Regions from separate parts of the Mesorhizobium sp. B2-3-14 genome, predicted to be linked through region 1. Evidence: predicted binding sites of a transcription regulator. Region 1 holds the regulator's gene; each other region holds the start of a gene.
The links. Region 1 encodes LexA, which represses DNA repair genes until DNA is damaged. Its sites were predicted from a motif close to TGTTCNNNNTGTGTTCNG; they were not measured.

Region 1 (10,017 bases):
ACTGGCACTGTCCGGCGTGCCGATGATCTCTTGCTACCGGCTCGACCCTGTCGCACGCGCCGTGGCGCGGTATTTCGTTTCCGTCTGGTCGGCGCTGCTGCCCAACCTGATCTCGGATCGCGCACTGATCCCGGAGTTCTACGACGAATACGTCAGGCCGAACAATCTGGCACGCCAGCTGGAAGCGCTGTTGGCCGACAGTGGCATGCGCGCCTGGCAGAAAGACGGGTTCGCCGAGATTTCACGGCGCATGGCAACGGACAAACCGTCCGGTGAGATCGCGGCGCAGGTGGTGATGGGGTGTATCAAGAGAGTGAGTAGGCAGTAGTGAGTGGTGAATAGTGAGTAGTGAGTAGTGAGTAGTGAGTTAGAAAACTCTCCAACCTCACTACTCACTACTCACTAACCGCTACTCACTATCCACTACTCACTCGTCTCAGCGCTTGGCGATCGGCACGTAGTCGCGCTCTGGCGCACCGGTATAGAGCTGGCGCGGACGGCCGATCTTCTGGCGTGGATCCTCGATCATTTCCTTCCACTGGGCGATCCAGCCGACCGTGCGGGCAACCGCGAACAGCACGGTGAACATGGTGGTGGGGAAGCCCAGCGCCTTCAGCGTGATGCCGGAATAGAAGTCGACGTTCGGGTAGAGTTTCTTCTCGATGAAATAGGGATCGGTCAGCGCGATCTTTTCCAGTTCCATCGCGATGTCGAGCAGCGGATCGTCCTTGATGCCGAGTTCGCCCAGAACCTCATGCGCCGTCTTCTGCATGATCTTGGCACGCGGATCGTAGTTCTTGTAGACGCGGTGGCCAAAGCCCATCAGGCGGAACGGATCGTTCTTGTCCTTGGCGCGAGCGATGAATTCCGGGATGTGATCGACATGGCCGATCTCGCCCAGCATGTTGAGCGCCGCTTCGTTGGCGCCGCCATGGGCCGGGCCCCAAAGGCAAGCAATGCCGGCGGCGATGCAGGCGAACGGGTTGGCGCCCGAGGAGCCGGCGAGGCGAACGGTCGAGGTCGAAGCGTTCTGCTCATGATCGGCATGCAGGATGAAGATACGCTCCATGGCACGCGCCAGCACCGGGTTGATCTTGTACTCCTCGCACGGCACGGCAAAGCACATGTGCAGGAAGTTTGCCGCGAAACCGAGATCGTTCTTCGGGTAAATAAAGGGCTGGCCGATGTGGTATTTGTAGGCCATGGCCGCGATCGTCGGCATTTTGGCGATCAGGCGCATGGAGGCAACCATGCGCTGGTACGGGTCGGAGATGTCGGTCGAGTCATGATAGAAGGCCGACAGCGCGCCAACCACGCCGCACATCACCGCCATCGGGTGCGCGTCGCGGCGGAAGCCGGTGAAAAAGCGCGACATCTGCTCGTGCACCATTGTGTGGCGTGTTACGCGGTAGTCGAAATCGTCCTTCTGCGCCTTGGTCGGCAATTCGCCGTAGAGCAGGAGGTAGCAGACTTCGAGGAAGTCGCCATGTTCGGCCAACTGGTCGATCGGATAGCCCCGATGCAGGAGGATGCCGGCGTCGCCATCGATGAAGGTGATTTCCGACTCGCAGCTTGCCGTCGAGGTGAAGCCCGGGTCATAGGTGAAGGCGCCGGTGGTGCTGTAGAGCGAGGCGATGTCGATGACGTCAGGTCCGACCGAGCCGCTTCGCACCTTGAATTCGTGAGTCTTGCCGGCGAATTCCAGCGTCGCCGTGGCCTCTTGGCCGCCCACATCCAGTTTTTTCGCAGCTTCGGTCATTGCAAATTCCTTCTTGTTTCCTCATGCCGGCAAAGGCAAATTCCGCAGAGCGACACGTCGAAATCACCGCAATGCGCGTATTCGCCACCGCATTCTAGGAGGTGCGTGCCAGATTGGGCCAAGGCCTAATGTTGCACTGCGAAACCCGCCTTTCAATGCCAATCTTCTTGGGCCAGTTTGCTCCTAATCGATTTGATCCGCTATGCGCGCCAGGCTTTCCTCACGCCCCAGAACGGCAAGCACGTCGAATACGCCCGGTGACGTGCTCTTGCCGGTCAACGCAGCCCGCAACGGCTGGGCCACGGCGCCAAGCTTGTGGCCGCCAGCCGACGCAAAGTCGCGGATCGCGGCCTCGGCCGTGGCCGCCGTCCAGTCGCCTGACAGCGACTTCAAAGCTTCGTGAGCGCCACGCAGGATCTTGCGCGCGTCGTCATTGAGCAGGAGTGCCGCCTTGTCGTCGATCGGCAGCGGCCGCGCGGCAAACAGGAAGCCGGCACCGTCGACAAGCTCGACCAGCGTCTTGGCGCGCTCCTTCAGGCCCGGAAGTGCTGCCAGCAGCTGCGCCTTGTTCTTGTCGTCGAGGCGCGCCGCCATCGCCGGACCGCCCTCCAGATAGGGCAAGGTGGCGATGAAGATATCGAACAGCTCGGTGTCGGCCATACGTCGCATATGGGCGCCGTTGATCGCTTCCAGCTTGGCGAAGTCGAAGCGCGCCGCGCCCTTGTTGACGTCGCCAATGTCGAACCACGAGACCATGTCCTCGATCGACATGATCTCGTCGTCGCCATGGCTCCAGCCGAGCCGCGCAAGGTAATTGAGCAGCGCCTCCGGCAGATAGCCCATGGCGCGATAGGCTTCGACGCCGAGCGCGCCGTGGCGCTTCGACAGCTTGGCGCCGTCGGCGCCGTGGATCAGCGGGATATGCGACATCGACGGCACGTCCCAGCCCATGGCGTTGTAGATCACGGTCTGGCGGGCGGCGTTGGTCAGGTGATCGTCGCCACGGATGATGTGGGTGACGCCCATGTCGTGATCGTCGACGACGACGGCATGCATGTAGGTCGGGTTGCCGTCCGAACGCAGGATGATGAAGTCGTCGAGATCCTTGTTGGGGAAGCGCACGTCTCCCTGGACCCGGTCCTGCACGACCGTCTCGCCCTCGGCCGGTGCCTTGATGCGGATGGCGCCCTTGACGCCGGACGGCGCCTCCGAGGGGTCGCGGTCACGCCAATGGCCGTTATAGCGTGGCGGCAGGCCCTTGGCGCGTGCAGCCTCGCGCATTGCCTCCAGCTCGGCTGAAGTCTCGTAGCTGTAATAGGCCTTGCCCAGGCGCACCAGCTCCTCGGCCACCTCGCGATGGCGCGGCGCGCGCTCGAATTGGGAGACCGCGTCACCATCCCACGAAAGGCCAAGCCAGGTCAGGCCATCGAGAATGGCCGATGTGGCCGCATCGGTCGAACGCTCGCGATCGGTGTCCTCGATGCGCAGCAGCATCGTGCCGCCGGTATGCTTTGCATAGAGCCAGTTGAAGAGCGCCGTGCGCGCGCCGCCGATGTGCAGATAGCCGGTCGGCGAGGGGGCAAAACGGGTGATGACCTTGTCGGGCATGGAACTCTCGGAAAACGTCTGAAGCTGGGTGCGGAGCGTGCGGACTTTCGCGCGTTGCGCGTTCATGTAGCATAGGACGTCGAGGGTGCAAGGGGCAGACCCGATGACTGGACGAGGCCGGGGCTCGGATCGGGGCGAGGATGCCGCTATCGGCGTCAGCGAGCGATCCCTGTTTGCGGCGCCTGCGACGATCCCACTGCCATCTCCGCTCGTGGCTGCACCCGAAACCAGGTCGCTGCAGGCAGGTGGGCAGGCGCCGGCGCCGGCTCCTGCCGCGGGCAGGATCGTGCGCGTGCGCCGGCAAATCGGCCTGGTATCCTTGCCTCGCCTGCGCCATGGCGTGGCCCGGGCGGCGGAGCTTGAACTCGACCGGGGCATCGCGTTCCTGCTGGTGCCGGTCTGTCTGGCCGTTGGGGCGATCGCCTATTTCTCGCTGGCGTCCGAGCCCGACTTTGCAAAGCCCGTCGCGGTCGTGGTGCTGATGGCGGTCTGTGCCTTCGTCTCGCGTTCCTGGCCCAAAACCCATCTGTGTCTCATGGCAGTGCTGTTGTGCGCGCTGGGCCTGCTCGCGGCGAAGGTTGAAACATGGCGAGCCGGAACCCGGATGCTGGGTTCGGAAATCTCCACGCAACTGACCGGCCGCGTGGTCTCGCTCGAAGAGATGGAGAGCGGCCGCATCCGGCTGACCATGGACGTGATTTCGACCGCCCGGCCGAAACTGCGCTATGCGCCGGAAAGGGTCCGGCTTTCCGCACGCAAGATACCACCGGGAATGACCGCCGGCTCGCTCATCACAGGCTACTCCAAACTGTTGCCGCCGACCGGCCCGGTGCGGCCGGACAGCTACGACTTCTCTTTCGACAGCTATTTCGCCGGCATCGGCGGCAGCGGCTTCTTTCTCGGCAATCCAACGGTTGTTTCCGCCGACGACGGTGAGATGCCGCTATCGGCTCGCCTTTTTTCAGGCATCGAGAATGCCCGCGAAGCCATCGCCGACCACATCAGGGGCAGCGTCGGCGGCGCTGAAGGCGAGATCGCGGCGGCGCTGATCGTCGGCGTGCGCGCCGGCATACCCGATGAAATCAATGAAGCGATGCGGCGTACCGGCATCTATCACATCATCTCTATTTCGGGACTGCATATGGCGCTTGTGGCCGGCACCATCATGGGTCTGCTGCGTGGTGCCTTCGCGCTGTTTCCAGACTTTCCGCGCGCCGGCCGGTGAAGAAATACGCGGCCGCCGCCGCACTGTTCTCGATCGCGGCCTATCTCATCATTTCCGGTGTCGTCGTTGCGGCCGAACGCAGCTTCATCATGCTGGCGGTGATGCTGATTGCCGTGTTCTTCGATCGCGCTGCGCTGACCATGCGCAATCTGGGGATCTCGGCGATCGCCGTCATCCTGGTCTCGCCTCACGAGGTCGTCGGCCCGAGCTTTCAGATGTCGTTCGCCGCGACCGCGGCCCTGGTTGGCGCTTATGCCGGCTGGGCCGATCACCGTGCGGGAAAGACGCGGCCACCGCCGCGAAAGCGATCGCTGCCCGGGTTCCTGACGCGAAAATTCCTGCTGGCGACAGGTGGATTGGCCATGACGTCCATTATCGCCGGCAGCGCCACGGCGTTGTTTGCCATCTGGCATTTCCAGCGGGTATCGCCGCTCAGCCTGTTCGCCAATCTGGCCGTGATGCCTATCGTGTCGGTCGTGATGTTCCTGGCCGTCGCCAGCGCGCTGTTGATGCCATTCGGACTGGATTGGCCGGCTCTCTACCTCATGGGCAAGGGCCTGACAGCAATGATCGCCGTGTCGGCGTGGATATCGGAGCGCTCTCCGGTCGATGGAGTCGGGCTGATTTCGCAGCAATCCGTGCTGCTGGTCACCGTCGCGCTGGTTATCGCGACGATGGCGACGACATGGCTGCGGCTCGCGGCGCTGCCATTCGCGCTCGCCGGCCTGTTGACTGTGTCGCACACACGCGCGCCCGATGTGCTGATCTCGGAAGATGCGCGGCTGGTCGCGCTGCCGATCGGCAATGGCGAACTGGCCGTCAACCGGGAACGTCCGAACGAATTCGCAACCGACAACTGGAAGCGCGCCCTGATCTCCGAAACAATCGTCAAACCGGAAATGTTCGACACGACAGACAGGCAATTCGATGTTGCCAGTCCCACCGACCTGCCGCCGGGATCGCCCTTCTACTGCCGCGAAGGCCTGTGCCTTGCCAGGCACCCTTCCGGCGCGATCATTGCCTATGTCGAGGACCGCAAGACCACCTGGAAAGCCTGCGCTTTCGCCGACCTGATCATCGTCAATGACGCAACCGCCTATGACGCCTGCCACAATCCACTGGTTCTCGTCGTCACCAAACGGCAGCTCGCCCGCAAGGGAAGCGCTGCCGTCTTCTTCAATCCCCAGTCGGCCACGACCCGGGCCGCGATCGCATTTGCCGTCGACGGACCATACCGGCCCTGGCACGAACAGCGAAAATTCTCACGCGAGGCAAGGGGGCTGCCGCCGTACAAAAAACCCGACAAGCCCGATGACAAGCCGGTTCAGTAGCGCCTGATCAACCCGACCAGCTTGCCTTGTACCTTGACCCTGTCCGGCCCGAAAATGCGCGTTTCGTAGGCTGGATTGGCGGCCTCGAGCGCGATCGAAGCGCCTTTGCGGCGGAACCGCTTCAGTGTCGCTTCCTCTTCGTCGACCAGTGCCACGATAATTTCGCCCGGGCTTGCCGTGTCGGCATTGCGGATAATGACCGTGTCTCCATCGAAGATACCAGCCTCGATCATCGAGTCGCCCTTGACCTCCAACGCATAGTGCTCGCCGCCCATGATCATGTCCGGCGGCACCGAGATCGAATGCGTCTGATGCTGGATGGCATCGATCGGCACACCGGCGGCGATACGGCCCATGACCGGGATGGACACGGCTGAAACCGCGTCGTCGTCGTTGCCGGCCGCGGGCAGGCGCGAAGGCGCAGCGGCCGGCCTGATCTGGCGTCCGAGACTGCCTTGGCCAAGGCTGCCTTGGATGACGCTTGGCGAGAACTTCTTTGCCGCATTGAGGCCCGGCGCGATCGAGTCCGGCAGCCGCAGCACTTCCAGCGCGCGCGCCCGATTGGGTAGCCGGCGAATGAAGCCGCGCTCCTCCAGGGCCGTGATCAGGCGATGGATCCCCGACTTGGAGGCAAGATCGAGTGCTTCCTTCATCTCGTCGAAGGAAGGCGGTATCCCGCTTTCCTTGAGCCGTTCGTGGATGAACATCAGCAGTTCATGTTGCTTGCGTGTCAGCATGGCGGCCCCCAAGACATTGAACGAAAGGTTGAACCAGAATCGAAAAAACAAACCCAGAACAAACACTATCTGTTCCAGTTGTGTTCTGCAACCGTTTAAAGTTTAATGAATTTGTTAAGGGGTCTGAAGTTTTTTGCCCGCGACGGCGGGCGGCAACCAGTCCTTTCCGCCGTCGGCAGGCGCATTGAAATCGTTTTGGTTAATGGCCTGTGGCCCATCCGCCGACGAGGCTTTGGCATCAGTTAGTTGGAAGGCTTCTCCTCGGAGGGACGTATAATTCGCGGAGCCATTATTCGCGGAACGAAACGAAACCAAAATGCCAACGATTGGTAGCTTCGGGCGGCCATGGATCGGGGCGTTCGGCGCACTCCGGCCAGCGCGTTCGAATAGGCGTCGCGGAAGCGCTGAAGTTATCCCGAACCCGCCTTCAAGCTGCCGGCGCGAGCGGCGTATCTGGTAGCGCCGCTGTCTTCGCTGTGGACATAGACGTGCAGTGTGTAGCCGATATGCGCCGTCATCAGCGCCTTGGCCCGCTCGACGTCACGGTCGAGCGCCGCTTCCATGATCGCGGTATGGTGTTCGATCGCAATCGCTTCGCGTAGCGCTTCGATTGCCTCTTCATAGCCATCCTTGAGGCCGGCCGCGGCCCGCAGTGTCGGCGCCAGACCAAGGAAGCGATGATGCCGGCGCAGCTGATCCGAGATCGTCGAGCGGAACCGCAACAGCCAGTCGCATGTGGCGGCGCTCAGCAGCGCCGCATGGAAAGCCTCGTGGTTCTCGTCCCATCTGTCGACGGCCGCGTCCGAGGGATCGTCGACCGCCGTCTTGCAACGCGAGAGCCGGTAGTGGGCGGTGACCACGGCATCCTCCCACTCCCTGCCGCCTTTTTCCATCGATTCGAGGAACAGGGGTATCTCGACCACCATCCTGGCGCGTGCCAGATCCTCCAGCTCGGCCCGCGACACCGGAGCCACGGCAAAACCACGATTGCTGATCGCGGTGACCAGGCGTTCGGCCTCGAGCCGCGACAGGGCTTCGCGCAACGGTGTCCAGCCGACGCCATAGGTGCCGCGCAGCGCACTCAGTTTGAGCGGGGCGCCGGGCATGAGGCGCGTGGTCAGGATGTCGCGCCGCAACAGCTGATAGGCGGCTTCCGTTTTTGTGGAACTCGTTTCATTCAGCATGGTGATCAATCCGTCGTCTGGCGAAAAGTATATATGATAGTGCGTCACAGCAACAATTATATATAATGTTTGACACAGACCAGCGGACTCACCATGATCGCCGTAGTAGCCGCGTTTCCAAGCGGCCCTGATCAAATCTGGGAGGAAATGATGTTGAAGTCGAAATCCGCTTGGTTGTCGGGCTTGGCCCTGGCAGGCGCATTGATGGTCAGTGCCGGCAGTGCCGCGGCCGATCAGATCCGTATCGGCATTGCCAATTTCGGCGAGCATCCGCAATTGAACGCCGCCATAGCCGGCTTCAAGAAGGCGCTGACGGATAACGGCTTCGTCGAGGGCAAGGACGTCGTCTACACGGAGAGCCACACCAATTTCGATGCGTCGCTGGTGCCGCAGATGATCGCCAAGCTGCAGGCCGAGCAGCCCAAGCTGATCTACACCATCACCACGCCGGTCTCACAGATCGCCAAGAAAGCGCTCGCCGGTTCCGGCATTCCGATCGTTTTTGCCGCGGTCACCGATCCGGTGGCGGCCAAGCTGGTGCCGTCATGGGACGCCGGAGACGAAGGCATGACCGGCGCCAGCGATCTGCAGGACGTCGCCGCGGTGATGGCCTTCACCAAGAAGCTGCTGCCGAACGCCAAGCGCTTCGGCGTGCCTTATAATCCCGGTGAGGCCAATGACGTTGCCTTGGTCGAAAAGATCAAGGCGGCGGCACCGGCCGCCGGTTTCGAGGTGGTGGAGGTCGGCATCGACAACGTCAATGACATCCAGCAACGCATCGCTTCGCTCGCCGGCAAGGCCGACGTGATCTACGGCCCGGCCTCGAACCTGATCCAGCCGGCGATCGCCGCTGTCTCCGCGGCCGCCCGCCAGGCCGGTATCCCGGTCGTCAACTCCGATGACAGTGCGGTCCGTAACGGCACCGTGCCGGCGAGCTTCGCGGTCAATTACACGCAGGTCGGCGTCAACGCCGGCAACATCGCCGCCGAGATCCTCAAGGGCAAGGATCCCAAGACGATCGCGCCGTCGCGCCCGGCCTACAAGGACCACATGGCAACGATCTCGCGCAAGGCGATGGCCGCGTTCGGCATCGAGATACCGGCTTCAATGGCCGATTGCGGCTGCATCGTCGACTAACATCGGAACTGCCGGGGTGACGGCGTCGGCGCCGCTATCCCGAGGTCAGGGAGGAACGATGCTGGAGATTCGATCCGCGCGCAAAGTGTTCTACAAGGGCCAGGCCGACGAGAAGGTCGCGCTGGACGGTCTCAGCCTGTCCTTGGCCACCGGAGAGTTCGGCATCGTCATCGGCTCCAACGGGGCCGGCAAGAGCAGCATGCTCAACGCCATTTCCGGCGCCCTGATCCTCGATTCCGGCCAGATCCTGATCAACGGCGCCGACGTGACTGCAATGCCGGTGCACAAGCGCGCCGCGAAACTGGCGCGCGTGTTCCAGGACCCGATGCGCGGCACCGCCGCCAGCATGACGGTTGCGGAAAACATGCTGCTGGCCGATTTGCGTAGCCAAAAGCGCACCTTGCGCCCGGGGCTGAACACCACCCGGCTTGCGTCCTACAGGGAACGACTGTCGATACTGGGTCTCGGTTTGGAAAATCGTCTCGACACGCGCGTCGACCTGCTCTCGGGCGGGCAGCGGCAATCCTTGTCGCTGATCATGGCGGTCGGCGGATCGCCGGACTTGCTGCTGCTCGACGAGCATACCGCGGCCCTCGACCCGCGCACGGCCGAAATCGTCATGCAAGCGACCGTGCGCGCCGTCAACGCGCTGAAACTGACGACTTTGATGGTGACCCACAACATGCAACACGCCGTCGATTATGGCAGCCGGGTGATCATGCTCGATGCGGGCCGGGTGCTCCTGGAAGTCGCCGGGCAGGAGAAGGCGAGGGTCACGGTTATTGATCTGATCGGCCATTTCTCGGTCAAGACCGATCGCATGTTGCTGGCGAGCTGATCATCATGGATTTTGTTGGGGACGTTCTCACCAGCTTCGTCGCGATCATGCCGGTCACCCTGGCGCAAAGCCTGATCCTGGCCTTTGTCGTGCTCGGGATCATGATCCCGTTTCGCATGCTGAATTTTCCCGATCTCACCAGCGAAGGCGCTTTTCCGCTGGGCGGCTGCGTCTGCGGCGTTCTCCTTGCCGCCGGCG
Region 2 (10,017 bases), on a different contig from region 1:
AGACGGCACGCCCGACATCGAGAACCTCTATGCACGGCGCTCCGGCAATGGCCCGCATCTGATGTTCGCGGGTCATACCGACGTGGTGCCGGTCGGCGACGAAGCCGCCTGGACGCATCCGCCTTTCGCCGCCGATATCGCCAATGGCGAAATGTATGGCCGCGGCGCGGTCGACATGAAGGGCGGCATTGCCTGCTTCATCGCCGCGGTGGCGCGCCACGTCGAGGCAAATGGCGGCCCGAAGGGCTCGGTCTCGCTGCTGATCACCGGCGACGAGGAAGGGCCTGCCATCAACGGCACGGTCAAGCTGCTCGAATGGGCCGCGTCCAAAGGCGAGAAATGGGACGCCTCGATCGTCGGCGAGCCGACCAATCCGGACACGCTCGGCGACATGATCAAGATCGGCAGGCGCGGCTCGATGTCGGGGAGCATCACCGTCAATGGCCGCCAGGGCCATGCCGCTTATCCGCAGCTTGCCGACAACCCGGTGCGCGGCCTGATGAGCCTGGTGGACGCCTTGCTGCATCCCGTCTTCGACAAGGGAACCAAGGATTTCCAGCCGACCAACCTCGAGGTGACCTCCATCGATGTCGGCAACCCGGCCACCAACGTCATTCCTGCCAAGGCAACCGCCACCTTCAACATCCGCTTCAACGACAGCTGGACGGCCGAGACGGTCCAGGCGGAAATCCACAACCGCCTCGATCAGGCGGCTGGGCGCAAGAAATACCGACAGGGCAAGAAGACGCCAGTCGACTATGAGCTGGTCTGGCGCGACCGGCCGAGCCATGTCTTCCTGACCCGCGACGACAGGCTGGTCGAGACGCTGAGCGGCTCGGTCAAGGCGGTGGTCGGCAAAAAGCCGGCGCTATCCACCTCCGGCGGCACATCGGATGCGCGCTTCATCAAGGATTATTGCCCGGTGGTCGAATTCGGCCTGGTCGGCAAGACCATGCACATGGTCGACGAGCGCGTGGCCATCGCCGATCTGGAAACGCTGACGCGGATCTACCAGCGCTTCATCGACGACTGGTTCGGACAGGGCTGATCAGCATGCTTTCGGCGGACGAAACCCAAGCTTCGCTGACCGGCGCCTGGCGGCTGATGCTCGGCAAGGCCGACGGCCTGCGCCTGCTCGACCTCACGGCCGACGGCTTCTGGAATTCGTTCTTCGCCATCATCGTCGCGGCACCGGCGCTGATCGTCGGCTGGGTCGGCATCGCCAACGAGATCGGCGATCCCGATGCCTTCGCCGGCCGCTTCAGCATGCTGGTGCGACTGGCGACGGTCGATATCGGCTCCTGGGTACTGCCGCTGGTGGCGCTCGCCTTGGTGGCGCGGCGCGCCGGCATCGGCGGGCGCTTCGTCCACTATGTCGTGGCCAGCAACTGGGCCTCGGCGATCACTGCCTGGCTGATGCTGCCTTCGGCGCTGATCAGGCTTTTCCTGTCCTCGGCAAGCCAGGTCTCGAGCCTTGTGTCGCTGCTGTTATTTTCCCTGTCGATGGTGCTGACCTGGCGCATGACCAACGCGACGATCGGCAGGGGCGCTGCCTTCGGCACCGCCGTTTTCGTCGGCATGTTCGTCGCTTCGCTGCTGGTGCTGTTCGGACTGCAGATGCTGCTTGGCATCTCCGTGCCGGACGATGTCGGGGGCCAGAGCCTTTCCGGGCTTTATCCCGGATAGAACCAGGATTCTACCCGGGAGAACCAGGGTTCTACCCGGGATAATCGACGCCAATGAGAAAAAGCCCGTCGGGCGGCGCCACCTGGCCGCAGGCGGCGCGGTTTCGCGCCTCGAGCGCCGCCTTGAGGTCGCCCGATGTCCAGCCGCCGTCGCCGACCCGCTTCAGCGAGCCGACCATCGAGCGCACCTGGTTGTGCAGGAAGGATCGTGCCGATGCCCTCACCTCGATCAGATCATCGCCCGCCCGGCTCACATCGAGCCGCTCCAATGTCCTGATCGGGCTGTTAGCCTGGCACTGCGTCGAGCGGAAGGTGGTGAAGTCGTGCCGGCCGAGCAGGAGCTTCGCCGCTTCGTGCATGGCGGCGGCATCGAGCCGCTTCGGCACCCACCACACCTTACCCTTGTCCAGCGCCGAGGGCGCCCGCCGGTTGAGGATGCGGTAGAGATAGTGCCGGCCGATGGCGGAGAAACGGGCATCGAAATCGTCCGGGACGATCGTGGCCTTCAGGATGACTATGCGCGCGCCGGCCGCCTGCAGGTGTGCATTGACGGCATCGCGCACCTTGTCGTCGGGCCACGCCTTGGCAAGGTCGACATGCGCCACCTGCGCGGTCGCGTGCACGCCGGCATCGGTGCGGCCGGCGGCGCGCAGCCGGACCGCCTCGCCGCAGAATTTCTCGATCGCCTGCTCGATCGCCTGCTGCACCGAAGGCTGGTCGGCCTGATGCTGCCAGCCGGCAAACAGGCTGCCGTCATATTCGATATCGAGGCGAAAACGCGGCATGCCGGTCGGCTATACGCCCCGCCTAGGCGGCGAGAGCGGTGAAGGCGGAGGCGTAGACCAGCCTGCCGGATTCGGGAGCTTCGCCCCAGGCCAGCGCCTGCAGCGCCTCGCCCTGGTATTCGCTTTCGAACTTTTCTGCGCGGGCGTGGCTATAGCCGAAACGGCCGTAATAGGCCGGATCGCCCAGCACGACGGCCAGTGTCTCGCCGGCGTCCTTGAGCCGAATATGGGCCTCGCGGATCAACGCGCCGCCGATGCCGCTGCCATGGAAGGAAGGCTCCACCGCCAGCGGCGCAAGCGCCACGGCGGCAAAACTCTTACCGCCGCTCTGAACGAACAGCCGCGAAAACAGGATATGGCCGACGGCCTGGCCGTCCTCTTCCGCCACCAGTTCGACGACGGCGTCACCGCCGGTCACCAACGCGTCGACCAGTCCGGCCTCCGTCTGCTGGCCGAAAGCGTGTTCCTCGACGAGGCGGATGGCCTCGCGGTCCCGCGGCGTCGCCGCGCGTATCGACATCATGCTCATGAGAATTTCAGTCCTTTTTCGATCTTGGCTCCGCGCAGGAATTCCGACGCGGCGGCGGGCTTTCCGCCCGCACGTTGAACTTCGACCAGCCTGACCGCGCCTTTTCCGCAGGCGATTGTCAGCCGGTCATCGAGAATTCCTCCCGACTCGCCCAAATCTTCCGAAGGCGACACGCCTTCGGATAGCGTCGAGCGAAGCAGTTTCAGCCGTTCCATACGGCCGCCAATTTCAATCTCGGACCAGGCGCCGGGAACCGGTGACAGGCCACGAATATGATTGTGAACCTCGGCCGCGGGCCGTGTCCACTCCACGCGCGTCTCGGATTTATCGATTTTCCTGGCGTAAGTCACCCCTTCGGCCGCCTGCGCGGTAAATGCCAGGGTGTTCTGTTCCAGCCGCGCCAACGCTTCCACCATCAGGGCAGCGCCGACACTCATCAACCGATCATGCAGATCGCCGGCTGTCATATCGGGGCCGATGGCGCATTTTTCAACCAGTCCCACCGGGCCGGTATCCAGCCCCGCCTCCATGCGCATCACCATCATGCCGGTCTCGGTGTCTCCCGCCATGATGGCGCGCTGGATGGGCGCGGCGCCACGCCAGCGCGGCAAAAGCGACGCATGGCCGTTGACGCAGCCAAGCCGGGGTGCCTCCAGAACTGCCTTCGGCAACAGCAATCCATAGGCGACGACCACGGCGATATCGGCGCCCAGGTCGGCAAAAGCGGCCTGCTCGGCCTCGCTTTTCAACGATGCCGGTGCACGCACCTCGATGCCAAGCCGCCCGGCCTCGAGCTGCACCGGTGACGGCGTCAGTTCCAGCCCGCGCCGGCCGGCGGCGCGCGGCGGCTGCGTGTAGACGGCTGAAATCTCGTGGCCAGCCTCGGCGATGGCGCGCAGCGTCGGCACCGAAAACTCCGGCGTGCCCATGAAGATGACGCGAAGGGGCATTGCCCTATCCCACCAGCTTGCCTGGCGCCTTGTCCCTGGCGAGCTTCTTGAACTTCTTCACCACCATGTCGCGCTTCAGCTTCGAGATGTGGTCGATGAACAGCACGCCGTTGAGGTGGTCGATTTCGTGCTGCAGGCAGGTTGCCATCAGCCCCTCGGCCTCGATCTCCTGCAGCTTGCCGTCACGGTCCAGATATTTGACCCTCACCGAAGCCGGGCGCTCGACCTCGGCATAGTAATCAGGGATCGACAGACAGCCTTCCTCGTAGACGGACCGCGCGTCGGCGCTTTCGAGAATTTCCGGGTTGATGAAGACGTGTGGCGCCGGGGTTTCGTCTTCCTTGGCGAGATCGATCACCAGCATGCGCAGAGGCTCGCCGACCTGGATTGCCGCCAACCCGATGCCGGGTGCGTCATACATGGTTGCCAGCATATCGTCGGCCAGTTTGCGTACCGGCGCGTCGACGCGCTCCACCGGCTTGGAGACCTGGCGCAGGATGGGATCGGGAAGAATGATAAGCGGCTTGATCGGCATGGCGTTTCACCTAAGACCTCAATAGAAAGGCGTCAACCGGTGCGCCTGCGCCTCGTTCACGCTTTGATCTGTGCCAGACCGCCGAATCGGCTATGCTGTCCACATGAATGATCTGAGCACCATCCTTTCGGAGCCCGCCGCACGGCTCGGCGCCTCGACTATCACGCTCGGCCACGTCTTGGCCGTCGCCACATTGCTGTTTCTCGGCTTGTTCGTGGCGCTCGTCATCGCGCTGTGGCGCTCGGCCAAGGCGCGCGCGGTCGCCGCAGCGGAAGCCGCCGACCATGCCCGCGACGCCGAGGCGCGGATGGCCGGCATTCTGCAATCCCAGGCCGAGATGCAGGGCCGCATGGGCGCCATCGCCGAAGTGTTCGGCGCCCGCCAAGCCGAATTGACGCAGTCGATCGGCCAGCGGCTCGACGCCATGACCGGCCGCATCGGCCAGACCATGACCGAGCAGACCAAGTCCACGCATGAGAGCCTCGCGAAACTGCAGGAGCGGCTGGCGGTCATCGACACCGCGCAAGGCAACATCCAGTCGCTGGCCGGCCAGGTCGTGCAGCTGCAGGCGATCCTCTCCAACAAGCAGACGCGCGGCGCCTTCGGCCAGTCGCGCATGGAGGCGATCGTCGCCGACGGCCTGCCGCACGGCGCCTACGAATTCCAGGCGACGCTGTCGAACGGCAGCCGGCCGGACTGCCTGGTGAAAATGCCGAACGGCGCGCCGTCGCTTGCCATCGACGCCAAATTTCCCCTGGAAGCGTGGAATGCCATCCGCGCCGCCGATAACGCCGACCTGCAGAAGGTCGCGGCCCAGGCCTTCCGCCGCGATATCGAGGTCCATATCCGCGACATTTCGGAAAAATACCTGCTGCAGGGCGAAACGCAGGACACCGCCTTCATGTTCGTGCCGTCGGAATCGGTGTTCGCCGAAATCCACGAGAATTTCGAAGCGGTTGTCCAGAAGGCGCACCGTGCCCGCGTCATCATCGTCTCGCCTTCGCTCTTGATGCTGTCGATCCAGGTCATCCAGGCGATCCTCAAGGATGCGCGCATGCGCGAGCAGGCGCATCTGATCCAGGGCGAAGTCATCAGGCTGATGGAAGACGTCCAGCGTGTCGACGAGCGGGTGCGCAAATTGCAGGGCCATTTCGGCCAGTCGGCCAAGGACATCGAAGACATACTCGTCTCGACCTCGAAAGTGACCAAGCGTGGCCAGAAGATCGAGGCGCTGGAATTCGGAGAAGGCGAGCCCGACGCCCCGCGCGGCGGCGCCCCTGCCAAGGTGGAGGCCGCACCGCGCGCTGCCGATTCAAAGACCGGGCAGCTGAGATTGAGGGTCGTCGAAGGCGACGACTGAACGCTACTGCTCTTCGATTGTCGTCATACCCTCGAATTCCGGAAGCCAGTGCAGCGCCGACCGGTGCCATTTCTGGTGTCTCGGGACCAGGTTCTGGCGCTGCCGCGAGGTCCCGACCCTGATCCCATAGACCTTCGGACCGTCGCCGACCGATGTCGCATAGAGATGCGAGCCGCAGTCGGCACAAAAAGCCTGCATTCGCTTGGCGCCGCTCGCCACGGTCTTGATGTAGATCTTCGGTTCGCCGCTGGTGATCCGGTAGTGATCCTCCGTCGCAGGAACGGTAACGCGAAATGCCGTACCGGTCAGTTGCTGGCAATCGGTACAATGGCAGATCGAGGTCTTCTCCGGGTCGACCTCCGCCTCGTAGGTGATGGCGCCACAATGGCAGCCGCCGTCGATCTTCATCGTCATTCCTCCAACTTCGATCGGCCGATTTTAGCGGCACGGAGACACGAGGCAACGGCGGGGCGCTGGTCCAGAGGCCAAACCGAAAAGTGGACCGCGGTGTCGCAAAGTTCGTACTCGAATCTATCCGGACGCGGATTCGATCAGCTTGCGCCGCTTTTCCCAGGTGCCTGACGTCTGCGGCTTGACGAACAGCCGCGTGATCTCAGGCATCTCCTTCTTCAACCGCGCCTCGATGCGCTCGACACAGGCCTCGATCTCCGGCGCCGACAAATGGTCCTCGAATTCGATGCTCAGGCCGGCAACGATTTCTTCCGGGCCCATATGCACCGTCAGCACACCGTTCGCCCGCTGCACCGCCGGATCCTGCTGGACGATCGCCAGCACCTTCCTCTGCACCTCGGGTGAGGCCGGCTCGCCGATGAGCAGGCCCTTGCTTTCACGCGCCAGGAAGATTGCGGTCGTGCCGAGGATGAGTGAGATGCCGATCGAGGCGGCGCCGTCGAGTTCGGGCATCTTGAAAATCTCCGCAGCCAATATGCCGGCAAAGGCGACGGCCAGGCCGAGAAGGGCTGCACTGTCTTCGAACAGCACCGTATAGACGCTCGGGTCCTTGCTCGATTGCACGGCTTGCAGCCAGCCCTGCTTGCCCTTCTGCTTGCGGAATTCCTTCAGCGCCACCAGCCAGGAGCTGCCTTCGAACAGGAAGGACAGGCCGAGAACGATGTAGTTCATTCTGGCGTTGGCGACCGGCTCCGGCGCCATGATGTGGATGATGCCCTCGTAGAACGACACGCCGGCGCCCAGCGCGAAGACCAGAAGGGCGACGATGAAGCTCCAGAAATAGAGTTCACGGCCATGGCCGAGCGGGTGCGAGCTGTCCGCGGGGCGTGCCGCCCGGTGCATGCCGTAGAGCAGCAGGCCGCCATTGCCTGTATCGACCAGCGAATGCACGCCTTCCGACAGCATGGCCGAACTGCCGGTGAAAAAGGCGGCGGCGAACTTGGTCAACGCTATGGCGAGATTGCCGGCGAGCGCCGCGTAGATGACCGTTCTGGAGCCGCCGTGCCCAGCCATGCAGGTTTTATCCTCTTCGAGGCAGTGTAGCGGCTCTGCCGCGGAGTTGCACAGTCATCACAACGCGCCAATCGTCGGGTCGTTCAATGTGTTCGAAACCTGCTGGCGGGAAGGCCAGCTATTCCTGGATCTCGTCGGTCCACACTTTGAAGCCCGCAAGCAACCCTGGCCCGAAGATATGGGTTAGCGGCACATCCGCCGCGTCGCGGCCGGAGGCGATCAGGATGCGGCCGATGCGTGGCGCGTTGTTGCGCGGATCGAAAGCGTGCCAGCGGCCGCCGAGATAAACCTCCATCCAGGCGCAGAAATCCATGCTCGCCCAAGGCTTCGGCATGCCGATGTCGCTGATATAGCCTGTGCAGTAGCGCGTCGGGATATTGAGTGCCCGGCAAAACGTGACGGCAAGATGCGCGAAATCGCGGCACACGCCGCTCCGTTCGCGCCAGGCTTCCGCGGCGGTGCGCGTCACCCGTGCGTTGCCGTAGTCGAAGACGATGTGGTTGTGGACGAAATCGCACACCGCCTGCACGCGCGGGATGCCTGATGGCATATGGCCGAACAGCCGCCATGCCTCGCTTGCCAAGAGGTCGCTTTCGCAAAACCGGCTGGGCAGCAGGAACAGCAGCGTTTCAGCCGGCAGGTCGCGCACCTCATGCTGCCACGCCATCAACTCGCCCATCTCGAACGTGCCGGAGTCGCGGATCACCGCATCCGTACCGAAAGTGAAACGCCCGGGCGGGGCGACGAGCCGGTTGCACCAGTTGCCGAAACTGTCGCGATAACTCTCAATCGGCACTGGCGGGTTGGAGGTCAGGAAATCCGGGCGCTCAAGATCGGAGGCGCGGGAATAGTGGACATTGAGCATTGCGATGAGCGGCGTTTCCTGCGGAAAGTCGAAGCTCATCTCGCAGCCGATATGGATCCGCATTGTCGTCCTGACGGGCCTGCCTGACGATCACCCGGCGGTGCACGGGTCGATGCTGCAGTGCGAAGACAAGCATGGCATGGACTGCCGGGGTTTACGAGCAAATTAGAAACCGGTTGAAAGCGGCCTGCCGGCGCTGGCAGCAGGCACTCGCCTCTTGCAGTCTGGCGTTTGTCTTGTTTCACTTCGTTTCCCGCAACTGGAGGAACGAATCATGGCTAAAGGTGCGATGAAGGCAGGCAAGGAAGCCCGCAAACCAAAGAAAGACGCCAAGAAGCCTGTAGCCGCTCCGGCCCTGAAGGCGCCGCCGGTCAAGGCGACGAGGATCAAGGAAAAGTAGATATCGCCAAGCGTGCATGGATTTCACCGGCGGCGTCCGACATGCCGCCGGCGAATTGTTGATTGGGCGTTCAGACACCCTATATCGACGATGCGGGGACGACCTCGCATTCCCGAAATCCGGTTGGGACGGCCCGCCCATTGTTTGATTGAGCATCCGAAGACCTTTCGGCCGGATGTTCTGGATGGAGCGTTCCGATGTCATGGATTCTTCTGTTCTTCGCCGGCCTGTTCGAAATCGGCTGGGCGATCGGGCTCAAATACACCGACGGCTTCACCAGGCTTGTTCCGACCGTGCTCACGGTCGCGTCGATGATCGTCAGTTTGACCTTGCTTGGCCTGGCGCTGAAGACCCTGCCTGTCGGCACAGCCTATGCGGTGTGGACCGGTATCGGCACCGTCGGCACGGCGCTGCTCGGCGTCTGGCTGCTGGGCGAGCCCGCGACGGCGATCAGGCTCGGCTGCATCGCGTTGATCGTCTGCGGCATCATGGGGCTGAAACTCGCGGCCTGAACGGCCCTGTCCACCGACTGGCGCTATCGACCGAGCTGACATCATGAATCGACGTCCCTGGATGCAGGGAGGCTCCCCGTGGGCAACACCGACACGCGAAAAAGGGCCGCGCCTTGGCGCGTCCCTCATTCATCATCCATCGAGGCGAGTGCGCTGTTAGCGACCCGTAAAGCCGGGCGGTGTCCTGCCGGTGCGCTGCTTGCGTGCCGCATAGCGTGCGTCGCGCTTTGCCTTGCGCTCTGCTTCATCGGCAAGCAAACGAGCGATACGCTCGTTCTCTTCAGCTTCCCGAAGCTTGGCATCCGCTTGCGCTGCCTCTTCGGCGGCAATGCGCGCAGCTTCGGCTGCTGCCTCACGCTCGGCTTTCTCAATCGCCTCGCGTGCCAGCTTTTCCTGCTTCAGCTTGGCCTTCTCGGCCTCGCGGATCTCACGAGCCGCAAGGATCGCCTTGCGTTCGGCCTGTCGTGCCAGCACCGCGGGATCGTCTGCTGCCGGCTTTGACTTGAAGCGCTCCAGAAGCGCCTTCTTTGCCTCGGTCGCGGCATTGCGCCGCTCGAAAATGTCTTTTTCCCTGTAGATAGCCAAGTCCACTTCCTTGAAGTCTATTCGCGACGCTTACATACGCGCGAAAACCGGGAGTTCAAGCGCCAAAACGGCATGCCAGCCATGAAATTCCGGGATGTTGCACCCGGGAGACGCATTTTCCGCCGAAATCGACATGCACTGTTCACCAGCCAGCCTCTGGCGGCGCGACGGACGCGTCGCTACCTCTGGAGCATGATGCCGAAAAGGGGAAAGCGGTTTTCGGACGATATCATGCTCTATCTATCTCTTCGATTTAGGGTCGGATTCAGATTTCAGGTCGAACAGAGCTAAAATCATCCGACCCTAGCGCAACAATCAACACACTG
Region 3 (10,017 bases), on a different contig from region 1:
TGCGCCTGAACCGTTGAAGCTCGCCGAAAGCTGGCTGGCCGAACAGCGTACAGTTTGGGAACGCCGCCTCGACCGGTTCGATGCCTATGTCATGACCCTCAAGGAGACAGAAAAATGAGCTATCCGTTCAAGCCGGATCCCAGACTGGACCTGACGCTGGAGCGCGTAATCGATGCGCCGCGCGAATTGCTTTGGCGAGCCTGGACGACACCTGAGCATGTCAGGCAGTGGTTCACGCCGAAGCCGTGGCTGATCACCGACTGCGAGATCGACCTCAGGCCGGGCGGCCTGTTTCGGACACGCATGCAGTCGCCCGACGGCAAGGAGGTCAGTGACCGCCACTGCTGCTATCTGGAAATCGTGCCCAACGAGCGGCTGGTGTGGACGGATGCGCTGCTGCCCGGCTATCGACCCTCGGGCGAGCCTTTCATCACCGCGGTCATTTCGCTCCATCAGGATGGCCAGGGTACGCGCTATGCCGCCACAGCCATTCACCGTGACCAAGCCACCCGCGACAACCATGAAGAGATGGGTTTCTTCGACGGCTGGGGCACGGTGGCCGATCAACTTGCGCGGTATGTGAAGACGATTTGAACGCTCCCAGCGGCCAGAGGATCGCTCTGGCCGCCGTGCACATTTTCAACCTTGCCGCAAAGAGAGCAAAGCTGGGAAGACCCGATTTCCGGCCTCAGTAGTAAAAGCGCTCTTCGGTGATCTTGCCGTTCTTGACCGTGTACAGGCCAACCTCATCCATGGTGACACGCTCGCCGGTGGCCTTGGGCGTTATGTCAAAGGTGAAGCGCACCGCGAATTGATCGCCGTTGACATAAGGGCCCTCGACCGAGCCGCCATGCACTTCGTGGTTCTCTTGCCACCACTGGCTTTTCTGCCTGAGGGCCTCCTTGCCGTGACTGACGGCCATCGGTCCCTCCATCGCTTCGTAGCTGATGATATCGTCGGCATTGTATTTTTCGGCAGCACCTTCGTTGTTGCCCTGTTTGAGAAGTTCGGTGAACTCCTTGGCGATTTCCGTGACGGTCATTTTTGTTCCTCCTGTTCAGACGCATTGCAAGTAGGGAACCGCTTGCGGACCTGCCATCGCGGACAGGTCGATAGCTGACATGACCCTGTCAGGATGGGGTGTCGCGCGAACCAGCGGCCCCTTCGTTACATCGCAATCAGCGGCCAACGTTCCAGGAAGTCATATTGCGTCAGCCCGCGCAGGCTGTGCACGAGAATGAACTCCCGCGCCACGAAGCTGATCGGCTCGATCGGCAGTTGTGGGATAAGTTTCTGGTCATAGGCAAGGGTCAGATGAGGGACGAACCCGTCTGATGCCTTCAGGCCTTCACGCAGCATTTCGGCGCAGAGATTCCCGCTCAGTTCACAAACCGGGCCGTCATCGGCCACAAGCACGAAGGGATGCTTGGCCGGTCGGCCTCTTGTCGCCGGGCGGCCAGGAAAGCTCCTGGCGTGGCGAAAGGTGATCTCAAAAGCAGGCATCATGACGCGCTGCCCCGATCGGGTGGCCGCAAAGATGATTTTCGACCGCAGCCGCTTGTAGTCCCCGACATGCTGCTGGCTGACATGAAAACGCTCCGGTATCAGCGGTGAGCCGGCTATGCCAAATTTGTGGCATAGTCGGCTTTGACAATCAGCAAACCGAGAATAATCCCCTGCCTGCAGAAACACGCCGAAGAAGACACGATCCGGTTTTTTGGGCCGCCTTGGCGGTTCTGGAATTCCGAAATCTAGTTCGCCTTGGTACATTCCCTATACGCTCGCCAAGGAACGCCTCCGTTCTGTTCTGGCACCCAGAACAAAACACGAACAATTCTCTGAGTCAAGTTCGAGTAACCGGACCCTAAGCCCGGTGATGTCCTTGACATCCGGACATCGTGGATGACCCAGTCGGCATATTCGCGGCCACCGCTCTACTGCTTGGATGGGATAGACCTTTGAATGGAATCCGGCGAAAGTGCCGCGCCGACCGGGCCAGCATTTTCGATTCAACGAGGAACCCAACTCATGACCAACCCGACACATCTGCCCGCTGAAGGCTTGTTTGTCGGCCGCGCCAGGAGCGGCGATGCCTCGCACCCCCTGGTCGTCACGGTGCGCGACGGCACCGTCTTCGACATCACATCCAGCGCGGCGCCCACCGTGCGTGACGTCTGCGAATTGGCCGACCCGGCCGGCCATGTGCGCTCGGCCAGGGGCAAGCCGATCGGTTCACTCGACGCCATCGCGGCCAACAGTTTCGAAGCCACGCGCGATCGGGCAAAACCCTTTCTGCTGTCGCCGGTCGACCTGCAGGCGATCAAGGCTTCCGGCGTCACCTTCGTGGTCAGCCTGCTCGAACGGGTGATCGAGGAACAGGCGCGTGGCTCGGCCGAGAAGGCCGACGCCATCCGCGCCGACATTGCGGGCCTGATCGGCCATGATCTTTCGAAGCTCAAGCCCGGTTCGCCAGAGGCGATGGAGATCAAGGCCAAGCTGATTTCGCGCGGCGCCTGGTCACAATATCTGGAAGTGGGCATCGGCCCCGATGCCGAGATCTTCACCAAGTGCCAGCCGATGGCCTCGGTCGGCTTCGGCGCCGATGTCGGCCTGCATCCGGTTTCGACCTGGAACAATCCGGAGCCGGAGATCGCCATGATCGCCGCCTCGAGCGGCAGGATCGTCGGCGCCACCATCGGCAACGACGTCAATCTGCGCGACGTCGAGGGCCGTTCGGCGCTGCTGCTCGGCAAGGCCAAGGACAACAACGCCTCGGCCTCGCTTGGCCCCTTCATCCGGCTGTTCGACGACACGTTCTCCATCGCCGACGTGAAGCAGGCCGTCGTGCGCCTGAAGGTCGAGGGCGAGGACGGGTTTTCGCTGGAGGGGGCAAGCTCGATGGCCGAGATCAGCCGCTCGCCGGAGGAGCTGGTTGCCGCGGCCATGGGCCCGCATCACCAGTATCCGGACGGGCTGGCGCTCTATCTCGGCACCATGTTCGTGCCGTCGAAGGATCGCGGCGAAAAGGGCAAGGGTTTCACGCACAAGGTCGGCGACATCGTCACCATCTCGTCGGAGAAATTCGGCGCGCTGGTCAACCGCGTGCGGCTGTCGCCCGATTGCCCGCACTGGACCTACGGCGCCAGCCATTTGATGCGCGACCTGGCCAAGGCCGGCCTGCTCTAAGCGGCTCTTTGGGGGCTTTCGCCCTCAGAGACCGCCTAGACGTGATCGGGATAGTCCGCCCGGCTGAGCTCTCGGCGACAATCATCCGACTGCCCGGGAAAAATCAGCCCGACTGATGCGATCTGATGGGGTCGCTGATGGCGCCGCGTCAGGCGCCCACTACATCTGCAGATGGAGGCTTGCCATTCGCCGAAAAAGGGAATGCTCTTAGGTATCCGAGCGGCGCTGGCAAAAAGACGCAATCCGGCTGAAGCCGGAACAAGGGACGGATCATCTTCAATCGGGAGGAAATCAAATGCTGACGAGACTAAGACTTGTGCTCTACGGCCTGCTGATCGCGCTGACGGTCATTCCGGCAGCCGCGCAGGCCAAGACGTTCTACTGGATTTCACATGGCGGGCCGGCCGACCCGGTCTGGACCTACTTCCTCGCCGGCGCCAAGCAATGGGCCAAGGACACCGGCAACACCGTCAACACGTCGTTCCACAATGGCGACGTCGCCTCGCAGCAGGAGGCGGTCCGTGCCGCCCTCTCGGCCAAGGCCGACGGCATCGTCACCACCAGCCCCGATCCGGGCAGCCTGGTCGAGATCGTCAAGGAAGCGCGCGCGGCCAACGTCCCGATCATCAACTTCAACACGCCCGATCCCAAGGCCAATTTCAACGCCTATGTCGGCGGTGACAACGTCACTTTCGGCAAGCACTGGGCGCAGTATCTGGTCGACAAGGGCCTGGTGAAGAAGGGCGACTTCGTCTGGATGCCGGTCGAGATCCCCGGCGCCACCTACGGCGTGCAGGAAGAAGAAGGCATCAAGAGCGTCTTCGGCCCGCTCGGCATCACCTATGAAGTGACCGAAGCGACACTCGACCAGGCCGAGGTGATCAACCGCATGGTAGACTACCTCACCGCCCACAAGGGCAAGGTTAACGCCATCATCGGCCTGGGCGACCTCGTAACCGGTTCGATCAAGCGCGTGTTCGACCAGGTCGGCGTCAAGCCGGGCGAAATCCCGGTCGTCGGCTGGGGCAACTCGCTCGACACCACCCAGGAAGTGCTGAACGGCTATGTCAATGCCGGCCAGTGGCAGGATCCGCAGGCGACCAGCTATGTGGCGCTGTCGCTCGCCAACATGGCGGCCAGCGGCATTCCTCCGGGCTTCAACGTCATCACCGGCGCGCTCTATGAGAAGGACACTGCGGCGGTCTACGACAAGATCCTGTCCGGCAAATAATCCGCGATCCCCCGGCGCCGCGCGTTTTTCGCACGGCGCCAGATATCTTCCTGCGCCGTGGCATGCCACCCGATGCGGTGGAGCTCGCGGCCCGTCTCAACCATGTCGCGGGTTCCAGTGGAAAATCATTCGCTCATCCAACGCCTGATCGCGCGGCCGGAATTCGGACCTTTCATTCTGCTCATCGTGGAGATCGCCGTTTTCTGGGGTTTCAACCACGACTTCCTGTCGCCGCAGAACATCTCCAACACGCTGGCCTTCACGGTCGAGCTTGGCCTGATCGCGCTGGCGATGACGCTGTTAATGACGTCGGGCGAATTCGACCTCTCCGTCGGGTCCCTGTTCGGCTTCTCGCCGGTGCTGATGTGGACGCTGTTCAATGCTGGCGTCACCTCGCTGGAAATGGGCTTCCTTGTCGCGCTGGTGGTTGCCGCCTTGATCGGCCTGGTCAATGGCTGGTTCGTCACGCAGCTCAAGATCCCGTCTTTCCTGGTGACGCTCGGCATGCTGCTGGTGGTGCGTGGCAGCGCGCTTTTCATCACCGACGGGTTTCCGCAGCGCACCTGGAGTGCCGAAGGCAGCTGGCTGGCGGAGGCTCTGGTCGGCGACTTCTTCATCGGGCCGTTCCGCATCTACATGTCGCTGTTCTGGTTCATCGCCGCGGCGATCGCGCTCGGCTATGTCCTGACGCAAAGCCGGACCGGCAACTGGATCCAGGCGGCGGGCGGCAATCCCAACGCGGCGCGTGCCCGCGGCGTCAATGTCAATCGCGTCAAGGTCGGCCTGTTCGTCCTGTCGTCGGTCATGGCCTCGCTTGCCGGCGTCATCTCCTCGCTGCGCACATCCGCCGCCAACCCCAACAGCGGTACTGGCTACGAGCTCGAGGTAATCGCCATGGTGGTGATCGGCGGCACCGCACTCACCGGCGGGCGCGGCACCATCATCGGCACCGTGCTCGGCATCCTGATCCTGCGCGTGATGCGCAACGGCATCGTGCTGATCGGCGTGCCCGGCCTTGCCTACAACATCTTCATCGGCGCGATCATCCTTGGCATGATGGCGCTGCATTCATGGCTGGAACGCCGGCACCAGGCGGGGACTTGAACCATGGCCGAGCCATTGATCCGCATGCACAACATACGCAAGTCCTATGGCCGCGTGCAGGCGCTGGTGGACGCCAATTTCCATGTCAACGAGCGTGAGATCGTCGGCCTGCTGGGTGACAATGGCGCCGGCAAATCGACGCTGATCAAGGTTCTCTCCGGCGCGGTGCCGCTGACCAGCGGCGATATCTTCATCCGCGGCAAGAAGGTCACCTTGCGCGATACCAGCGACGCCATCGCCCACGGCATCGAGACCATCTACCAGGACTCCGCCCTGGTCACGCAATTGTCGATCGCGCGCAACCTGTTCCTGGGTCGAGAACCGATCAAGCCGCCGCGCTTCCTTAACCGCATGGACCAGGACGCCATGAACACGGTCGCCCGCGATCTGCTCAAACAGGTCGGAATCTCCAAGAACATCCCGCCGACGACGCCGATCGGCTCGCTCTCCGGCGGCGAGCGGCAGGCGGTCGCGATCGCGCGCGCCATGCATTTCGACAGCGACCTGATCATCCTCGACGAGCCGACCAACAACCTCGGCGTGGCCGAGACCCAAGGCGTGCTCAGCTTTGTGCGCAACGCCCGCGATTCCGGCCACTCCTGCATCTTCATCGCGCACAACATCCACCATGTCTTCCAGGTGGTCGACCGCATCGTCGTCATGCGCAGGGGCAAGGTGGTGGCCGACGACATCGATCCGAAGACGACAACCGTGACGGAAGTCGAGCGCATCATCACCGGCATGTCGGACAAGGACATCCGCGACGCCCTCGCCGACGGCAAGCCGGCGCACTGAGGACGTACGAAGCGACGTGTAGGGTTGCGGCATGAAGGCTACCGTCTCCGACATCGCCAGGAACTGCGGGCTGTCGACCGCGACGGTCGACAGGGTGCTCAACAACCGGCCCGGAGCGAGTGCCGCCAACCGGCAACGCGTCATGGAGGCCGCCAAGCAGCTCGGCTATCTGCCGGTCGCCGACCAGGTGACGCTTCCCTCGAGGCCCGCAAACCTGGAATTCTTCCTGCCGATCGGCTCGAACGACTTCATGCACGACCTGGCAAAGCACATCGAGGACTACGCCTCGCGCCTGCCGCTGGTGGCGTCCTGCCGGATTCACAATCTCGCCGGTATCTCGCCCAATGCCTTGCAGACCGCGGTCGAAAAGCTGTCGCTGCGCGCCAACGGCGTCGGTGTCATCGCGGTCGATCATCCCAGGACGCGCAACATCCTGCGCGACATGGTCGAGGCCGGTATCCGGCTGGTGACGCTGGTGTCCGATATTCCGGCCGCTCCCCGCTCGGCCTATGTCGGCATCGACAACCGCGTGGCGGGACGGACGGCGGCACTTTTGATGGGACGCTTCCTCGGTGGCCGCGAGGGGCAGCTGGCGATGGTCGTCGGCTCGCGTTCCTACCGCGGCCATGAAGAGCGCGAGATGGGCTTCCGCTCCGTGCTTGGTGAGGAGTTTCCCAACCTCACCGTCAGCAGCGCCGTCGAGATCAATGACGAGCCCGACGCCAGCTATGCCGCAACCATGAAAGCGTTGCGCAACGAGCCGGAACTGCTCGGCATCTATTGTGTCGGCGCCGGGCGCTCCGGCATTGCCAAGGCGATCCGGGAAACCAGGCCCAACCGCAAGCCGGTCTTCATCTGCCACGACCTGACCAGGGAGACACGCGGCTACCTCGTCGACGACCTCGCCGACGTCGTCATCGACCAGAACGCCAGGCTGATCGCGGAGCAGTCGGTGATCCAACTGCTCGGCTCGATCGCATCATCGGCGCCCTATCTCACCCGCAAATTCATCGAGCCGCGACTGATCTTCCGGGAAAACGTACCCGTGCAGTGAGATCCCGCATCTCCTGGGGAACCTGACCGCCCCTGCAAATCTGCACAGCAGCTATGCACAATTCATTGTTGCCGAATCATTGGGCAACTCGTACGTTCTGGTTGTCGGCCATCTACTCCTCCCAGATGCGATGCCGACGCTGAATGGGGTGCACCTCCTCCCGCGCCACATTCGAAATCGAGCCCGCTGCCACCTCCTCCCGGCAGCGGGCTTTTTTCGTTCAGTCAACGGGAAATAGCGTGCTGCCTATAGGGCAGCAGACATCGTTTCGGTCACGCGACCGCAAAATCACCAGCAGCCACGGCAATACTTAACCGGCGGCATTGCCCCGGAAGGAAACGATCAGTCCTTCAGCCATCCGCACGAACTGCGTGCTCGGGCCCTCGGCACCGACGGTCTGCACGCTGACCCGCGCACCTTCAAACAGCAGCGACAGCGTATCGGCGAGAAGCTCGGCCTGGCCGATGCCGGCATCCCGGCAGAGCCCGACCAGGCGTTCGCGCTGGGCTTCCTTGAGTTCCTTGATGACGCGCCTTGCCGGATGATCGGGTTCGGTCAGCTCGGCGGCGGCGTTGGCCATGTCGCAGCCACGGCCGTCGGTGTTGAGCATGGCGGCGGCCTTGCGAACCCAGGCATGAAGTTGAGCGAGCTTGTCACCCGGATGCTCGGCCTCGAACGTTTCCCACATCGCGCCAGCTTTCAGTGCGTTGGCGCGCAGGCATTCGACGATCAGTTCGTCCTTGGATTCGAAGTGACGATAGAGCGTCATCTTGTTCGTGCCGGCAGCCTCGGTGATGGCGTCGACGCCGACGCCCTTGATGCCGTGCTTGTGGAACATGTCACGCGCCGTCTCCAGAATCCGATCCCGGGGACGAGAGCGCTCCACGACGCCGTCTGTCATCATGATCTCCTTTCGTTTCCAAAAAACTCTCGGCCACCTCTTGACTAGGGTGTTACCGGTCTGTAACTTCCAGAATGTTACTTACTGGTAACACCTATATCGTCCGTCGTCAATAACAAGGTCGTGAACTGGTCCTACCAGATCGAGATGGACGAAAAGATTGCCAATCATGCGGCCTCGGCCGGTGAAGAGATGAAAAACGGTTCGCGAGCACGGGCTGCGAATCGACAGACAAGGAGCCGGCCAATGCCACAGCGCCGCGATCTTACCATAGATGAGGCCGTCCGGGATCCGATGATCCGGCTGGTCATGAAGGCAGACGGGGTCGACCCCCGCGCGTTCGAGAACATGTTGCGCTCGCTTGCCGATGGGCAGCGTCGCGAGGTGCCGTTGCTGCGTTCACGGGAAGGGTCCCGGGACGGGCGCGGGCAGTTGTCCAGGGTGGCCAGCGCCTTCGGGCGGGCAAGAGCGGCCGGAGAGGCGTGCGTGTCGTGGTAAACTTCTTCATCCATCGTCCGATCTTCGCCTCGGCGATCGCCATCATCATGGTCCTCGCCGGCACGATTTGTTATTTCCTGCTGCCCGTCTCGCAGTTTCCGGACATCACACCGCCGCAAGTCGTCGTCAGCGCCCACTATCCGGGCGCCAGCGCGCAAGTGGTGGCAGACACGGTGACGACGCCGCTGGAGCAGCAGATCAACGGCGTGCAAGGCATGACCTACATGTCCTCGACGAGCTCCAATGACGGCTCGTCGACCATCACCATCACCTTCGATGTCGGTTATTCCCTGAGCACGGCCGCCGTCGACGTCCAGAACCGCGTCTCGCAGGCCGCCTCGTCGCTGCCGGCGATCGTCAACCAGGGCGGCGTGACGATCAAGAAGCAGAACCCGAACTTCGTGCTCATCGTCAACCTGACCTCGCCCGACCATTCGGTCGATCCGGTGGCGCTCTCCAACCTTGCCTATCTGCAGGTGGTGGATCCGCTGAAGCGGCTGCCTGGTGTCGGCGACGTGCAGATTTTCGGCGAACGGCGTTATTCGATGCGCGTCTGGCTCGATCCGGACAAGCTCGCCAATCTCGGCATCACCGCGGTCGATGTGCAAAATGCCATCGCCGAACAGAACGTCCAGGTGGCGGCCGGCAAGATCGGCCAGTCGCCGGCGCCCGCCGGCACCGCCTTCGAGATGCAGGTCAACGCCGTCGGCCGGTTGAGCGACCCGAAGGAATTCGGCGACATCGTCGTGCGTGCCAACACCGACACCGGCTCGCTGGTGCGGCTGCGCGACGTCGCCCGTATCGAGCTTGGCGCCCTGCAATATTCGTCCTCGGCCTTTTTCGGCAAGGACCCGACCGTGGTGCTCGCCGTCTATCAGATGCCCGGCTCCAACGCGCTCGATCTGCAGCAGCGCGTCAAGGACAAGATGCAGGAACTGTCGGCCCGTTTTCCCAAGGGCGTCGACTATGCGATGCACTACGATACGACGCGCTTCGTCTCGGCCTCGATGCATGACGTGCTGATCACGCTTGGCGAAGCCCTGGTGCTCGTCGTCGCCGTGGTCTTCATCTTCCTGCAGAGCTGGCGCACGACCATCATTCCGACCATCGCCATTCCGGTGTCGCTGGTGGCGACGCTCGTCATCATGGAGATGATGGGTTTTTCGCTCAACATGCTCTCGCTGCTCGGCATGGTGCTGGCGATCGGCCTTGTCGTCGACGATGCCATCGTCGTGGTCGAGAATGTCG

Region 2: the regulator LexA is predicted to act here: its motif matches at 4,538-4,555, upstream of FJ950_RS04105 (DNA recombination protein RmuC).
Region 3: the regulator LexA is predicted to act here: its motif matches at 1,816-1,833, upstream of FJ950_RS15040 (2'-5' RNA ligase family protein).

Annotation. Positions count from the first base shown of each region.
Region 1 covers NZ_VFVP01000002.1:771,070-781,086, forward strand. Annotated here, with positions in the region: gene lpxB (lipid-A-disaccharide synthase) at 1-328, shown strand, start outside; gene gltA (citrate synthase) at 437-1,759, opposite strand; gene gltX (glutamate--tRNA ligase) at 1,943-3,367, opposite strand; partial or broken gene FJ950_RS08415 (ComEC/Rec2 family competence protein) at 3,471-5,923, shown strand; gene lexA (transcriptional repressor LexA) at 5,917-6,660, opposite strand; gene FJ950_RS08425 (GntR family transcriptional regulator) at 7,071-7,844, opposite strand; gene FJ950_RS08430 (ABC transporter substrate-binding protein) at 7,995-8,981, shown strand; gene FJ950_RS08435 (ABC transporter ATP-binding protein) at 9,040-9,819, shown strand; gene FJ950_RS08440 (ABC transporter permease) at 9,825-10,017, shown strand, end outside.
Region 2 covers NZ_VFVP01000001.1:880,418-890,434, forward strand. Annotated here, with positions in the region: gene dapE (succinyl-diaminopimelate desuccinylase) at 1-1,048, shown strand, start outside; gene FJ950_RS04080 (transporter) at 1,054-1,686, shown strand; gene truA (tRNA pseudouridine(38-40) synthase TruA) at 1,718-2,470, opposite strand; gene FJ950_RS04090 (N-acetyltransferase) at 2,493-2,999, opposite strand; gene fmt (methionyl-tRNA formyltransferase) at 2,996-3,949, opposite strand; gene def (peptide deformylase) at 3,954-4,484, opposite strand; gene FJ950_RS04105 (DNA recombination protein RmuC) at 4,588-5,844, shown strand; gene FJ950_RS04110 (GFA family protein) at 5,848-6,252, opposite strand; gene FJ950_RS04115 (cation diffusion facilitator family transporter) at 6,376-7,329, opposite strand; gene FJ950_RS04120 (transglutaminase family protein) at 7,448-8,257, opposite strand; gene FJ950_RS30050 (hypothetical protein) at 8,469-8,594, shown strand; gene sugE (quaternary ammonium compound efflux SMR transporter SugE) at 8,792-9,106, shown strand; gene FJ950_RS04135 (DUF6481 family protein) at 9,263-9,691, opposite strand.
Region 3 covers NZ_VFVP01000005.1:105,959-115,975, forward strand. Annotated here, with positions in the region: gene FJ950_RS15025 (metalloregulator ArsR/SmtB family transcription factor) at 1-118, shown strand, start outside; gene FJ950_RS15030 (SRPBCC family protein) at 115-594, shown strand; gene FJ950_RS15035 (nuclear transport factor 2 family protein) at 689-1,042, opposite strand; gene FJ950_RS15040 (2'-5' RNA ligase family protein) at 1,168-1,770, opposite strand; gene FJ950_RS15045 (fumarylacetoacetate hydrolase family protein) at 2,029-3,186, shown strand; gene FJ950_RS15050 (substrate-binding domain-containing protein) at 3,482-4,417, shown strand; gene FJ950_RS15055 (ABC transporter permease) at 4,535-5,521, shown strand; gene FJ950_RS15060 (ATP-binding cassette domain-containing protein) at 5,525-6,316, shown strand; gene FJ950_RS15065 (LacI family DNA-binding transcriptional regulator) at 6,348-7,370, shown strand; gene FJ950_RS15075 (TetR/AcrR family transcriptional regulator) at 7,681-8,271, opposite strand; gene FJ950_RS15080 (hypothetical protein) at 8,395-8,769, shown strand; gene FJ950_RS15085 (multidrug efflux RND transporter permease subunit) at 8,763-10,017, shown strand, end outside.